Regions from separate parts of the Neobacillus sedimentimangrovi genome, predicted to be linked through region 2. Evidence: riboswitches for the same ligand, from Rfam matches in the RefSeq annotation. Region 2 holds a riboswitch; each other region holds the start of a gene.

Region 1 (4,918 bases), on a different contig from region 2:
AGGAGGACATGATGAAGATCCTTCAGAATCAGTCGATTTACTATTCGATGGTAAAGAATTTTATACATTTTCCAGCAAACGAATTTCGACGAAAAATACGCACGGAACCGGTTGTACGTTTTCTGCTGCAATAACCGCTTGGTTGGCGAAAGGTTTATCTGTATTGGAGGCCGTGACAAAGGCAAAAGAATTTATTCAGGCTGCTATCGAAGAGGAAATTGAAATTGGCCAGGGACATGGACCTACAAACCACTGGGCGTATCGAAAAAGGAATAAGGTGTTGATTGACTCATGAACCATTTAAGAGAAATGCTAAAGGTTTATTTTATTATGGGAAGTACCAATTGTTTTAAGGATCCACGAGAAGTATTAGCAGAAGCTATCGACGGTGGGATCACCATGTTTCAATTTCGGGAAAAGGGTGATGGAGCGCTGACTGGAGTTGAAAAGTTTAATCTGGCAAAAGATCTACAATCTTTGTGCCGGAAGAATCAAATCCCTTTTATTGTTAATGATGATATTGAACTAGCACTTGCCCTGGATGCTGATGGTGTACACATTGGGCAAGAGGATGAACCAGCAAGTGTAGTAAGGGAAAAGATAGGAAACAAAATCTTGGGCGTTTCTGTACATTCAATGGAGGAAGCATTAGCTGCTTTAAAGGATGGTGCAGATTATTTTGGAATTGGCCCGGTTTTTCCGACAAAAACAAAAAAAGATGCAAAACCATCACGCGGGACAACACTCATTGAAGAACTAAGAAGAAAAGGTTACAGCACCCCAATTGTAGGAATTGGTGGTATTACAACCGAAAATGCTTCAACTGTTATGGCGGCAGGAGCTGACGGAATATCTGTCATCTCAGCTATTAGCCATGCGAGTTCACCATACCAAGCTGCAAAAATCTTAAGGAAAAGAGTGGAGTCAGTAGAAAAGGTAATATAAATTGGCAACAAGCTGAGGCTGACTAAATTTTATTCGATTACAGAAGCATGTAGCCAATACATTAGATATTTGAGTATGAAAGAGGCAAAAAATAGATGAACAACACATATAAGCTGACATTGACTGCCATGATGATTGCAATTGGAACACTTTCAAGTAGTTTAATTGTGATCCCGATTGGATTTACAAAAATTTTCCCAGTACAACATTTCTTAAATGTGTTATCAGCTGTTCTATTAGGACCTTATTATGCTGTCGCTCAAGCGTTTGGCGTGTCTCTACTAAGAAATCTTATGGGAACCGGTTCTGTTTTTGCCTTTCCAGGTAGTATGGTTGGAGCATTGTTAGCAGCACTACTATTTTGGAAAACTAGGAAACTATTTATGGCATTTTTGGGAGAAGTAATCGGAACGGGAATTCTTGGAGCCCTCCTTTCTTATCCGATTGCTACATTATTACTTGGGCAAGAAGCAACTTTGTTTGGATTTATTCCTCTTTTCATTTTTAGCTCTTTTGCTGGAGCCCTGCTTGGGTTTATCATTTTAGGTATTTTCTTAAAGAAAAATGTCTTGTTTTCTACTAAAAAGGACATTGTCCAGCATGATAAAAATTAAATAACGAAACACTAGGGGTAGCCATATTGGCTTGAGATGGAACAATTGAATTTCCGAACCCTTTGAACCTGATCTGGTTTATTCCAGCGTAGGGAAGTGGCTAGCTATTTTGTAACCCGCTCCCTATCTTCATATAGGTGAGCGGGTTTTTCATTATTGATTAAGGAGGAAGAACATGTCCATCGTTGTAAATCAATTGGCTGAAGCAATTTCGCAAGAAGTCGAAGCTAGAAAAGATGAATTAATCAACTTGTTAAGTAAACTTATTGCATTCCCGACCGTGAGTCCTCCCGGACGGAATACCACAGAAATTCAGGAATTTATTAAAACCTATTTAGAAAATTTAGGTTTTCAGACGGATATGTGGGAAGTTTATCCTGGTGATCATAATGTTGTCGGTATTTTACAGGGAAAAGACTCAAAAGAATATAATAGCTTAATTATCAATGGACATGTAGATGTAGCCGAAGTTGGCGATGATTCGGAATGGAGTTCATCCCCATTTACTGCTAGAATTACAGATTCTTATGTTTATGGCAGAGGGACTTCAGATATGAAGGGAGGCATTGCTGCATCCTTAATAGCTATTAAACTTTTAAAAGAACTTGGCATCACTTTGCAGGGAGATTTGCAATTTCAATCTGTGATTGGTGAAGAAGTTGGTGAGGCCGGCACCTTATCTTGTTTGGAGAGGGGCTATACAGCCGATTATGCTGTAGTGGTGGATTCAAGCAATTTACATATCCAAGGCCAGGGTGGAGTCATCACAGGTTGGATCACCATTGAAAGCAAAGAAACTTATCATGATGGAATGAGAAGAAAAATGATCCATGCAGGTGGAGGTGTAAATGGGGCAAGTGCAATTGAAAAAATGATGAAAATTATCGCTGGCCTTCAGGAACTTGAACGTCATTGGGCGATAACGAAACGCTATGAGGGGTTTCCTCCAGGAACAAATACCATTAATCCTGCTGTTATTGAAGGTGGTAGACATGCGGCATTTGTCGCTGACAAATGTTCCTTATGGATAACTGTTCATTTTTATCCTAACGAGGATTATGAAGACATAATCCAGGAAATTGAACAGCACATCATGGCTGTTGCAGCATCTGATCCTTGGCTTCGGGAAAATCCACCGCAATTTGTTTGGGGTGGAAAATCAATGATCATTGACCACGGAGAAGTTTTTCCTTCGTTAGAGTTGGATCGGGATCATCCTGGTACACGTTTATTAGTCGAATCTTACGAAAAAATGATTTATCAAAATCCAATTGTGGGAATGTCGACAACGGTTACGGATGCTGGCTGGTTAGGTCGTGCAGGTATTCCAACGTCAATCTTTGGTCCGGGCAAATTGGAGGATGCACATGCCGTAAATGAAAAGGTCGAAATACAGCAATTGTTAGATTTTACGAAGGTGTTGGCCGTCTTTATAGCTGAGTGGTGTAATACCCGTAAGCAAGGGGAGAGGAATGACTCAAATTAGATTGGATACGAATGATGGAAAAGGAGGATGATAGTTATGAAATTTTCATATAGGCTTCATGAAAAAGTAAACGGGATATGGGATAAAACACATGAGCATCCGTTTGTTGTCGGGTTAGGTAAAGGAGATCTTCCTGTCGAATCATTTATTCGTTATATGAAACAGGATTATGTGTTTCTTATCGATTATTCAAAATTATTTGCGTTAGGTACGGTAAAAGCCAAAAACATTGAAACGATGGCGGCTTTTGCAAAACTACTCCACGAAACATTGCACGGTGAAATGGACCTACATCGGGCCTATGCAAAAAGATTTGGTATAACCGAACAGGATCTTGAGAATACGAAACCAACACCTATCAACTTGGCCTACACTCGTTATATGTTAAACGTTGCTCAAAATGGTTCTCTTGAAGAATTAATCTCATCCCTCCTTCCTTGTATGTGGAGCTACTGGGAAATTGGCAAAAGGTTGGTAGAAACTTATCCAGATTCGATTAACCATCCTTTTTATGGGGATTGGGTGAAAATGTACTCATCTGAAGAATTTGGTTCTTTAGCACAATGGCTAATCGATTTAATCGATCGTTTGGCAGAAGGTAAACCAGAACGAGAGTTGGTTGTCTTAGAGGAACACTTCCTAACCACATCTAGGTTTGAATACATGTTTTGGGATATGGTTTATGACGGGGGTGATTGGCCTGTCTGATTCATCCATTCTTCGTATTAAAGATTTGAGTTTTTCGTTTGACGGTAAGAGCAAACCTATTTTTTACCAACTTTCTATGGATGTAAAGGCTGGTGAATTTGTTTCTATCATCGGTCCAAGTGGAGCAGGGAAGAGTACTCTTTTTAAATTAATTAACGGTTTACTTGAACCTGATGAGGGGGAAATCCAGATTAAAGGAAAAAAGTCCGGCTCACGATTAGGAAGTGTTGGTTATATGCCACAGAAAGATTTCCTGCTTCCATGGCGGACCGTATTGGAAAATGTGGTGCTTCCGTGTGAAATTCTTAAAGAAGATTGGAGAAAGAAATTGCCGGTAATTCAGGAATGGTTATCCCGTTTTGATCTTTCTCAATATGAAAATGCTTATCCAGATGAATTGTCTGGTGGAATGAGGCAGCGTGTAGCATTTTTAAGAACTCTCATGACTGGCAGGGATCTATTATTATTAGATGAACCATTTGGTGCACTTGATTCTATGACAAAACGGAACATACATAGTTGGCTATTAGGTTTGTGGGGAGAATTAAAAAAGACAGTATTGTTTATCACCCATGATTTAGAAGAAGCGATTTTATTAAGTGATCGAATTTTTCTAATAAAAGATGGTCGAGTACAAGAGAGGATAGTCAATTTAGCCAGACCGAGAAGTACAGAACAAATTTATCATTCAGAGTTGATAGAAATGAGAAAAGAACTGGAGAAATTGATACATCATGACAACTAAATGGAAAAATTGGATAAGTGAATATGGTTTATTTTTATTGGTGGCTATTTGCTTGATCAGCCTATGGGAATGGGTAGTTGTCAAAGGGATGGTGCCATCGTTTATTGTACCTTCACCCTCGAAAATATGGCATGCACTCGTTGAAAATAATCGGCTTTTAATGATAGAGCACGTACCTGCCACTTTAAATGAAGTACTGATTGGTTTTGGGATTTCATTATCAGGGGGACTTTTGTTAGGAATCGGAATGTACTTTTCTAAAGTTTTAGAGAAAATACTTTATCCTTTCCTAATCATCTCACAAACGATTCCACTGATTGCGATTTCTCCCATCTTTATTATGTGGTTTGGATATACCATTTGGAGTAAAGTAGCAGTTACTATTTTAATCGCATTTTTCCCGATTGTGGTTAGTACATA
Region 2 (4,918 bases):
CCTAGTTCCATGGCCAGTGCGGCATCGGCAGGGGAGCCGATTCCTGCATCGACAATCACTGGAACTTCAGCCTGCTCAATAATATAGCTTAAGTTGACTGGGTTGATGATTCCTTGACCTGATCCAATTGGAGAAGCTCCCGGCATGATGGCGTGGCAGCCGAGTTCTTGAAGTTTCCTGGCTAACACGACATCGTCGGACGTATAAGGGAGGACAATAAATCCTTCCTTCACTAATTCTTCTGTGGCTTTTAGGGTTTCGACTGGATCTGGAAGTAATGTCTTGTCACAGCCGATCACTTCGACTTTAATCATGTCACACAGACCAGATGCTTTGGCGAGTTTGGCGATACGCACTGCTTCTTGGGCTGTTTTAGCTCCCGCTGTATTTGGCAGCAGTGTATATTTTGAGGTATCAAGTAGCTCTAGAAAGTTCGGCTGACTTGGTTCAAAAATATTCATTCGTCTGACGGCAAAGGTTAAGATTTCTGCTTCAGAGATTTCAACGGCATTTTTTTGGATTTCATAGTTTGGATATTTTCCTGTTCCAAGTAATAATCGGGATTGAAAAGAATATGGACCAATTTTTAACATATCAACCGCCTCCTACAAAATGAACTATTTCAATTCGATCATTATCTGCTAATCTAGTATTCTCATGTTCTAAACGAGAAAGTATTTTCCCGTTTACTTCTACGACGATGATTTTCTCATGGATGTTATAATGTTTGAGTACATCGGAAACAAACGTAACATGTTCCGGTAATTGTACAGATTCACCATTTAATGCAACTTTCATTTTTACCTCCTACATTACGGATGGTTGATGTCGATCGAGGCGAAAGGCTGAAAGCTCAGTCGTATTGCCTTCCAACAAATCGGCTACAAGTTTACCAGTTATCGGACTTAATAAGATTCCGTTGCGGAAATGTCCGGTTGCCACAAAAATTCCCTTATATTCAGGGTGCTCACCAATGTATGGTTTTCCATCATTGGTTTGCGGCCGGATACCGCACCACACCCGTTCCCAAGTGGCGTCCCTGATTTCTGGTACGAGCTTCACCGCTCTTTCGATTAATGAGGCTATTCCCCCAGGTGTGACGGCCTTATCAATAGAATTTTCAATCATCGTCGCTCCAATATATATTTCTCCATTTCGTTTTGGAACGAGATAGCAGCGCTTATCTGAAAAAATAGTTGTGTTGATGATTGGTTTATCCACTTTCACAGAAAAGCACTCGCCTTTTACCGGAAACACAGGAAGATCCTTTATCAGTCTGTTAGCCCAGGCACCTACCGCGATGACAACCTGCTCACAATGAATGATCCCATTTGAAGTATTTAAGCCTTTCACTTTGCCTTGATCATAGATGAAGGAGAGGACCTCCGTATGTTCGTGAATCTCTGCTCCAAAATGGAGGGCAGCTTTCGCAAAGGCTTTCGTTAATTTTTCCGGATGTACATGTCCATCATTTGGGAGGTACATCCCTCCGGCTACAGTAGGAGATAGCGCTGGTTCCAGCTCCCTGATTTCATGGGAATCGAGCCATCGAATTTCATGGTCCCACTTTCTTTGAAAGAGGACTTGTTGTTGAACTTCATGTGCGATATCTTCGGTTTCGGCAATTTTAAGCATCCCTTTTTGGACGAACTCAATATCAATGCCGGAGTATTCCAATAATTCTTGTGAAAGCGAGGTAAACATCTTTTGGCTTTTTAATGCTAGCTGGAAAAGCGGGCCATCTTGTTCAATCTCCGCTTGGGCTGCCAGCATTCCGGCTGCGGCACGGGATGATTCAGCGGCTATTTGTTGCTTTTCAAGTAGAATAACTTTTCGTCCTTTTTTGGCCAGTTCGAAGGCAATGGAGGTCCCATTCACTCCTCCTCCGATAATGGCTGTGTCAAATGATTTTTTCATCAATTCCATCTCCATTTTTTCACTAATAAGAAAGGATTAATTGATACACACCAAGAACTTTCTGATTTATCCATTTACGATTGTTTATGTAAGGCCATTGTATACGCTTTTACGGCATCGAGCGGGTTGCAGGAATCTAAAACTCCTGACATCACCGCAATACCAGCTACCCCAGCTTGAAGTACCTGCGGAGTATTTTCTGGTGTGATCCCGCCGATGGCAATAACCGGGATGTTGAGTTGGGATAACTTGGTTAATTCCTCCAGTCCTTTAGGAGGCAGGCCAGGCTTTGATTTGGATGGAAAAACATGGCCGTATAGCAGAAAATCTGCCCCCTCTTGATGGGCTTCTTCATAGGAATGGATGGAGGCCCCTACTTTTAGTAGAGGAAAAGCTTTTTTTACATGAACGGCATCTAAACTGTGCCCAGCTAATTGAACACCGGCCGTTCCTGCCGTAACGGCGACATCCACGCGGTCATTAATCATAATTTTGGAAAGTGGAATGTCTTTAGCTAACTGCTCAACAGCTTGAAAAAGCTCTTTTGCTGACTTTTGTTTTTCCCGTAAGTGAATCATGGTGACATAGGGATGTATATCCGTTAAAATCTCATGTAATTGTTCAATCGGCATTTTGCCATTGGAAATAATATGTAACTCCTTTATGTTCATCCCCCCAGTTTTCAGATAGATACCGCTAGAGGGAAAATAAAAAGCCACTTTCTTTTGTAAGAAAGTGGCTGTGAATAATGCATACAACGATCCCATTTTCCACTTCCCTACGCTGGTATTAACCAGATCAGGTTCATAGAGTCCCGAAGTAACACTTCGATCTCAGCCTTTTATAAAGGCACCTCTAGCGGATTTATTTACGTATTTATTTGTCATAATTCCTACGCTATCCATCGTAACACATTGAATAATGCCTGTCACTTGTTTCCTTGTTTTTTCTTCCTATTTATCTATTTTACAATGTTTGAATGGTGGTTTATCTCTAATTTTAAACCGCCGCCGTTTGCGTCTTTTGTTTCTTAGGTATTCTTACCGATTACTATCGTGGGCATTTTGAAAAGCATCGTATGAAATAATATTTTTATTAGCTATATCAAAGGCAATATAATTCAGTTTGACATTATAAATTATATCCTTTAAAAAATTCGATTCCTTTTTTGTAAGTGATACATGGTAGTCTTTCTCTGCCACTGTATCCGTGAACCATTTCCGTTATAACATTATATTTTTCCGTAAAATCAATTGGTGTTATTATAATTTTTAAAGTTTTTGCATTTTGATGGAAATTATGTTAAATTATGTTAGTATTTTTGTTTGGGGCAACTTTCGGAGATTCAACTAGTGGAGCCTCTTCTGAAGAATCTTTCCAAATTAAATATAATGGTGCCGCCTGGAATTACAGTAAGTCAAAATATCAATATACTTCGTTTAAATATACACGAGATGGTAGAACTTTACTGAGTAAAACAGCCTATAACGGCAAAGTTACAGGTTCTGTTTGGGACGATTTAAGATGGGGAGACAAGTATACTACGTATTTTTCTTGGAAGCGTGGACCACTTAAATAATTTTTCTGGGTTTGATTTTTTTAAATATTCGCTTAACAAAATTTAATGAAATATCTATGAGATTTAATTATTAATGAATTATAGGAAATCGTTGGGGCCTGATAGGTGTTTTTCTACAGGTCCCGATTTTAATTAGAAATAATGTTATCGACTTTTAAATCTTATAAAGTACCGCATTACTTTAATTATGAATAATAACTAATTGTTTTTACAGCTACGTAGTAGGTATTATTAAAAGGTGATACTATTAAATTTATAGATGCCATCTTTAAGGAGTAGTTTATGAAATATTCTTTATTTAGATTTTTCGACGTTTTTGAGGCGGTTGCTATCTATCTAATCTGTTTTGCTTCAAACTTACTATGTATTTATGTACAAACGTTGAATTTAGAAGGTTCTTCTATTTTAAAGTCTTTTTTGGAAAGTATTACAGATTATCAACTTATTATAAATATTTTTCTTACATTTATTATAATAGTATTTCACTATCAATTTTTAAATCGTAGGAAAACAGAAATATTCTGCCGAATACTTGTAGGAGATACGATGGTAAATATTATAATCCGATATATCTTGAATAGTATAGCTATTTTAGTGTTTAGTTTTTTACTCTCACTTTCATTAAACTTCTATTTAGGGCTGAATGTAACCAGCAATCTTTACTTAGTTTTTATTTTTATTATATATATACTATTTAGTGCGTGTCAGGTGAAAAAAGAATGAAAATTTTACATTTTTTTATAACTAGAATATTTTTAAAAAGATGGACACTTGTTTTAGGTATGATAATATTACTTTTTTTAGCTAATTATCTTTCTTTTACTGCTGCTCGTTCAATTATTTCAACTTTTCAAGGTTATCAAGAAATAGAAACTCTGAATCAAGAAGGAACTTTTATTGCTAATCTAGACCCAAATAGTGAAGCTGATTTTGATAGAATTGAAATAGATGATACAAAAAAAGTATATGAATATTTAAACAACAATTATACTTATGCTATGCAAGTCGATGGTTTTGTCACTTCATTATATAATAAATATAAGATGGAAGTTTCTTTCAATTATATCAATGAAGAGGCTTATAAGATAAATCAATTTAGATTATCTCAAGGAAACCACTTAAACTTCAACTATAAATTTAATAAAGAAGAAATACCTGTTTTAGTAGGTGCAGGTCTGGCCACAACATATCCTGTAGGGTCATATATTGAGATTACAGATCCTGTCACCCAACAATTAGTCAATTTAAAAGTTCAAGGGGTCTTGGAGAAGAATACTCATCGTTCTAATTTTTATGCTCCTAATTCAAAAAATTATTTTAATTTTTCGATTTTTCTACCTATTAACGAAGAATTTATTCAAAGTGCAGGTCTTGACCTCCTCGTTAATGGTTTGATGGACATGGTGCTTCTTGATTCGACAA
Region 3 (4,918 bases), on a different contig from region 2:
TTCAATAGACAGCCCATTTTACCACCTCAACAAAATAAATTAACTATAATTATAAAGAATTTTAACTGTACAGTCAAACGTTCTGGATAATTTAGGTAGTGTTCTCTACATTTTATGGGAGAATATGGCTAATATGAATGAAGCATTAATATTAATGAAATTTAAAAACAGAGTTACTGGTTACTTTTTATTAATGGCGATTATTCCACTCACGGGCAAGCATGCTGTATAGAAGGATGTCGTGATAATAACCATTTAGAAGTTCACCATCTCTAATAATTCCTTCTTTTTGAAAGCCTAATCTTTCGGGAATTGCTCTGCTTTTATGGTTGTTGATCCCACAGCGAATTTCAATCCTGTTTAATCCTAGCTCGAAGAAAGCATACCTTAGCAGAGCTTGAACAGATCTTGTAATAATACCATGCCCCTCTGCTTTTTTCGCTAGATAATATCCGATACTTGCCATTTTGTTATACCAGTCAATTTGATGAAGACCAATGGAACCGACAAGTTCTCCTCTAAAAAGAATTCCAAGATTGCAACCAGTGTTCTCAGAGAATTGAGTAAGCCAAACAGGTATAATGGACATTAATTGATAGGGGGAAGTAATGCTGTCAACCCAAGGAAGCCATTGGCGTAAGTGCCCACGATTTTTCTCAAATAGCTGATAAAGTTGTTCGGCATGCTGTATTTGAAACAGTTGAAGCTCAATTTCATGATCAACTTTTAATGTAAACATAAGGGCAAAACTCCCAATCTTTTTTACTACAGCATATGCAATCAGAAATGATCGTGTAAATATAACATTTAGATGAAAAAAGATCCCAATTTGTAAAGAGGGATCAGACTTGTACCTATATTCGCTGTTCTATTTCAGGAGATGAAATATTAATCGGTAGTGCTATAGAAAATGTTGTCTTTTCAGGGGAAGAATCACAAGAAAGTGTCCCTTTATGTTTCTCAATAATTTCTTTACAAACAAACAATCCGAGGCCTGTTCCAAGTTTTTTTGTTGTAAAGAATGGTTCAAAAATCGATTCTCTTAATTCTTCGGGAATCATTGGTCCATTGTTTGAAACAGCAATCATTAGGTTTTGATTATGTATACTGCTAATGATTTCAATGGTTGGATTCGTGTTGTTATGATGATTTAATACATCAATTGCATTGAAAATAATATTAATAATTACTTGGCGAATTTCATCGGCATAACCATAAAGTGTAACATCGCCTAATAATGACTGCTTAATTTTTACTTTACTATCTAAAATGCTAGGATATAGGAAATTTAACACTTCATCTATTAGTTTATTAACTTTGAAATATTCCTTCTCTTTTCCTATCAGTTCTTTTTTTGATAAAAGTAAGAACTGTGAAATTCGGAAGTTTAGCTGATCTAATTCACTTGAAATAATTTCTAAATATTTCATGTCTGGATAATCAGCTTTAAGCAATTGAATAAATCCTTGGATAGAGGTTAGAGGGTTGCGAAATTCATGAATAAAGCTGGATGTCATTTGTCCTAGTAAAGTCAACCTATCCTGGTGTGTCGAATCAATAAACATATTTTTTTCTTCAATAATTTTGTTTTTTGCTTCAGTATAATACGAAACGGCATAGTATAAGAATTTATCAAAACAAAAGTTGATTTTATTCATTGTTTCCTGCAGCTCTGATAATGGAACATCTAGCTGACTGATACAACTATAGAGAACAGTTCTGCCAAGGCTGACATTATATACGAATTCGCCTATGTTAATGTCGGCTTTTACTCTTTCTTCTGAAATTTCATTAGCGAGTTTTTTTACGATTTTTAATATTTCGTCTTCTGAGCGTTGATAAATATTCAGAATAACATGAAATAGGGATTTAGCGTTCTTGGATATTTTGGTTTTAAAAGGGTCATCTTCTGACACAATAATTTGCCTTTCCCATTCTTTCAGTAGCTTCTCCTCATTTTTCTCAAAATAAGTCATTAATTCTGTTTTTTCACCCGTAAACATGTTGTATCCCCCTATGGAAATAACTAATTACTTACATAATTCGCTGAAGGAAAGAAAAAATCCTTTTTTTTTATTAAAATCCATAAGGATTCTTGTCAAGAGATTAAAAGAATAGTATATTCGTTATGGTAACAATTGAATAGTTCCACAAGGGGGGCTGCGACATGCGGCTGAGAGTGAATGTTCGAGTTCTGACCCTTTGAACCTGTTAGTTAGCACTAGCGTAGGGATGTGGATTTGCCGGTTAAAATATAGCAATGCAGACAAATCCTTTCGTCTTGCATTGCTTTTTTTGTTAATAAATGCAAAAACATGTGGTCTAGGAACAAGATTTATACATTTATGAGGGGGACTAAGTATGGACAAGAAAAGGAGTAATACTCGATTTATGGCTGAAGTGGCCGTATTTTCTGCACTTGCCTATTTATTGGATTTAGCAGCTAATATTCTTTCATTAAAGATTTGGCCACAAGGTGGTTCAATTTCTATCGCAATGGTTCCTGTATTCTTGATAGCGTACCGCTGGGGAATAAAAGGTGGTTTATTAACTGGATTTTTACTGGGACTTCTACAATTCATAATTGGTTTTGCACAAATCTACACGATTCTTCAAGCAATCATAGATTATTTTATCGCCTTTACTGTAGTGGGATTTGCTGGTGTTTTTGCCGGATCCGTTAAAAAAGCACTAGAATCAGGGGATAAATCGAAATGGATGGTTTATGTTGTGGTAGGAACATTTGTAGGAAGCTTGCTTCGCTATTTTTGTCATGTCATATCTGGAATTGTCTTTTTTGGTGAATATGCCCCTGAAGGCCAGCCGGTCGCCGTTTACTCATTGCTATATAATGGAACATACATGCTTCCAAGTTTCATAATCAGTGCAATAATCGTCGTTCTGGTTATTGCAGCCATGCCTAAGCGAATGGTTGTTCAGGAACATTAATAGGGAGAATGAGGGTGCTCAAAGGTTTCAACTTTAATGGGCATCCTCCTTTTGTTTTACTCTGAATCTTGTCTGAATATTATAGGGAGCCAATGATAATAATATGTAAAATTTAAAAAGCTGGGCTAAAAATGTTTTTTTTAAGTCCTTATAGGGCAATGTCTTTTTTAAGATAAGAGAATTTATTTTTGACTGTCTTGATATGTTTATTGAAAGAACAGAGGCTATTATTCCCAAGAAAAATTTAAAGATTTTAACCTTTATTATAATCTTAATTCCTTTAAAGTAAATGTTCACAAAATGTTCATGTTACGTTATATATGGCGTGATTTTTATCACTGGAATAAATCACAGGTTATGGTAGTTTATAGATATTTATTAAAGAAGATGGGGTGGGTATCGATGTCAGATTACTCTGTTGTACTTGCAATCGGGAGTATTTTAATACTTACATATTATATTGGTTATACCATATTAAAAGCATAGGCTGCGGGCAATGTGTCCGCAGTTTTTTTATTCTTAATTTATAGTGATAAATGGTGATGAATTTAAAAAACGATACTGTTAGACGAAACGAGGAAGGGGATAGTAAAAAATTAAGGAGAATGAAAGCCCCCTCAAAATGGAGGGGGCTAAGCCATATTATTAATTTGTATAATGTGTTTTACTTTTTCTTAGCGTTGAAATCCGCCGCCAAGTTGAGATTCAGCCATTTGTACTAGACGTTTTGTGATTTCTCCACCGACAGATCCATTTGCACGAGAAGTTGTGTCAGCGCCAAGAGTTACACCAAATTCTTGAGCAATTTCATATTTCATTTGTTCAAGTGCTTGTTGTACTCCTGGTACTAAAAGTTGGTTAGAGTTGTTGTTGTTAGGCATAGTAGTTAACACTCCTCTTAATAAGTTTGGGGTTAGTATGGAATTGAACCATATTATAAGCCGCCTTGGCCTAACCCATATTATTAATGATTTTTTTACTAGGAAAACTTTACCATCTAGCAAATAAAGGAGCTGATTGTTTTGTTAATTGGATGATCTGCAGTATGATGACGATTTCCTTTCAACCATCAATTTTTTGTTTTTTTGCTGTTTGTATTCTTTATTATGATTTATTTCTAAGGGCTTATTCGATTGTTGGGTTTGGTAATTTATTCCCAGTAATAGAGGCAATCCATTAACACAAACTAAGGATATATTCTAAAAATAAAGGGTGATTTGATATGTCCATCTGCCCGGTTTGCAATGGATTAAGGGAAGTATATATATTATGTACCAACTGTGGAGAACCTATGTTGGAAAGCGGTAGGCTTCAAGATTATTACGATGATTATAGCCCATATATGGATATTGATTTAATGAAAATGGAGGATGGATTTACGGACACCTATTCTGGCCATAAATGTCCACATTTGTATCGCTGTCCAGCGTGTGCAAATGAAGAAGTGATGTTTATTAGAGAATAAAACCCCGTTCCAAGGAACAGGGTTTAAATCGAATTTTACATTTCACTAGATGGACGTACGCGTACTTCTGTATCTGCATCGAAGAAATGAGCTTTGTTTAAATCAAAAGCTAATTCTAATGTTTCGCCAGGTTTTACATCGGAACGTGAATCAAGTCGGGCAACAAACTCTTGGTCATCGATGCTTGAATAAATCATTAATTCAGCTCCTGTTAATTCTGCAACATCAACTTGAGCATTAATTTTTGTACCGGATGAGGCTTCAATGAAAACTGGTTCATCGTGTATATCTTCTGGACGGATTCCAAGGATCATGGATTTGCCAACATAACCTTGTTCGCGAAGATATTTCATTTTTCCTTCAGGAACTATAATTGAATGATTGCCTATGATAAATTTGCCATCATCTAATTTGCCATTTAAAAAGTTCATAGCTGGTGATCCGATAAAACCTCCAACAAAAACGTTTTCCGGTTTTTCATATACCTCTTTTGGCGCCCCTACT

What was found. Region 2 has a riboswitch for thiamine pyrophosphate ahead of GZA11_RS08845 (thiamine phosphate synthase). Riboswitches for the same ligand answer to the same signal wherever they lie in the genome.
Region 1: another riboswitch for thiamine pyrophosphate. It lies ahead of GZA11_RS01310 (acetylornithine deacetylase); the one in region 2 lies ahead of GZA11_RS08845 (thiamine phosphate synthase).
Region 3: another riboswitch for thiamine pyrophosphate. It lies ahead of thiT (energy-coupled thiamine transporter ThiT); the one in region 2 lies ahead of GZA11_RS08845 (thiamine phosphate synthase).

What each region holds. Positions count from the first base shown of each region.
Region 1 is NZ_JAAFZF010000001.1:255,809-260,726, reverse strand. It holds gene thiD (bifunctional hydroxymethylpyrimidine kinase/phosphomethylpyrimidine kinase) at 1-295, shown strand, start outside; gene thiE (thiamine phosphate synthase) at 292-945, shown strand; gene thiW (energy coupling factor transporter S component ThiW) at 1,041-1,559, shown strand; TPP riboswitch at 1,563-1,671, shown strand; gene GZA11_RS01310 (acetylornithine deacetylase) at 1,735-3,045, shown strand; gene tenA (thiaminase II) at 3,082-3,753, shown strand; gene GZA11_RS01300 (ABC transporter ATP-binding protein) at 3,728-4,498, shown strand; gene GZA11_RS01295 (ABC transporter permease) at 4,488-4,918, shown strand, end outside.
Region 2 is NZ_JAAFZF010000021.1:6,012-10,929, reverse strand. It holds gene GZA11_RS08860 (thiazole synthase) at 1-593, opposite strand, end outside; gene thiS (sulfur carrier protein ThiS) at 595-798, opposite strand; gene thiO (glycine oxidase ThiO) at 808-1,917, opposite strand; gene GZA11_RS08845 (thiamine phosphate synthase) at 1,992-2,588, opposite strand; TPP riboswitch at 2,676-2,784, opposite strand; gene GZA11_RS08840 (hypothetical protein) at 3,227-3,496, shown strand; gene GZA11_RS08835 (ABC transporter permease) at 4,216-4,918, shown strand, end outside.
Region 3 is NZ_JAAFZF010000045.1:2,965-7,882, forward strand. It holds gene GZA11_RS13185 (GNAT family N-acetyltransferase) at 191-739, opposite strand; gene GZA11_RS13190 (histidine kinase N-terminal domain-containing protein) at 855-2,003, opposite strand; TPP riboswitch at 2,144-2,250, shown strand; gene thiT (energy-coupled thiamine transporter ThiT) at 2,362-2,949, shown strand; gene GZA11_RS13200 (alpha/beta-type small acid-soluble spore protein) at 3,624-3,830, opposite strand; gene GZA11_RS13205 (hypothetical protein) at 4,172-4,414, shown strand; gene GZA11_RS13210 (ABC transporter ATP-binding protein) at 4,450-4,918, opposite strand, start outside.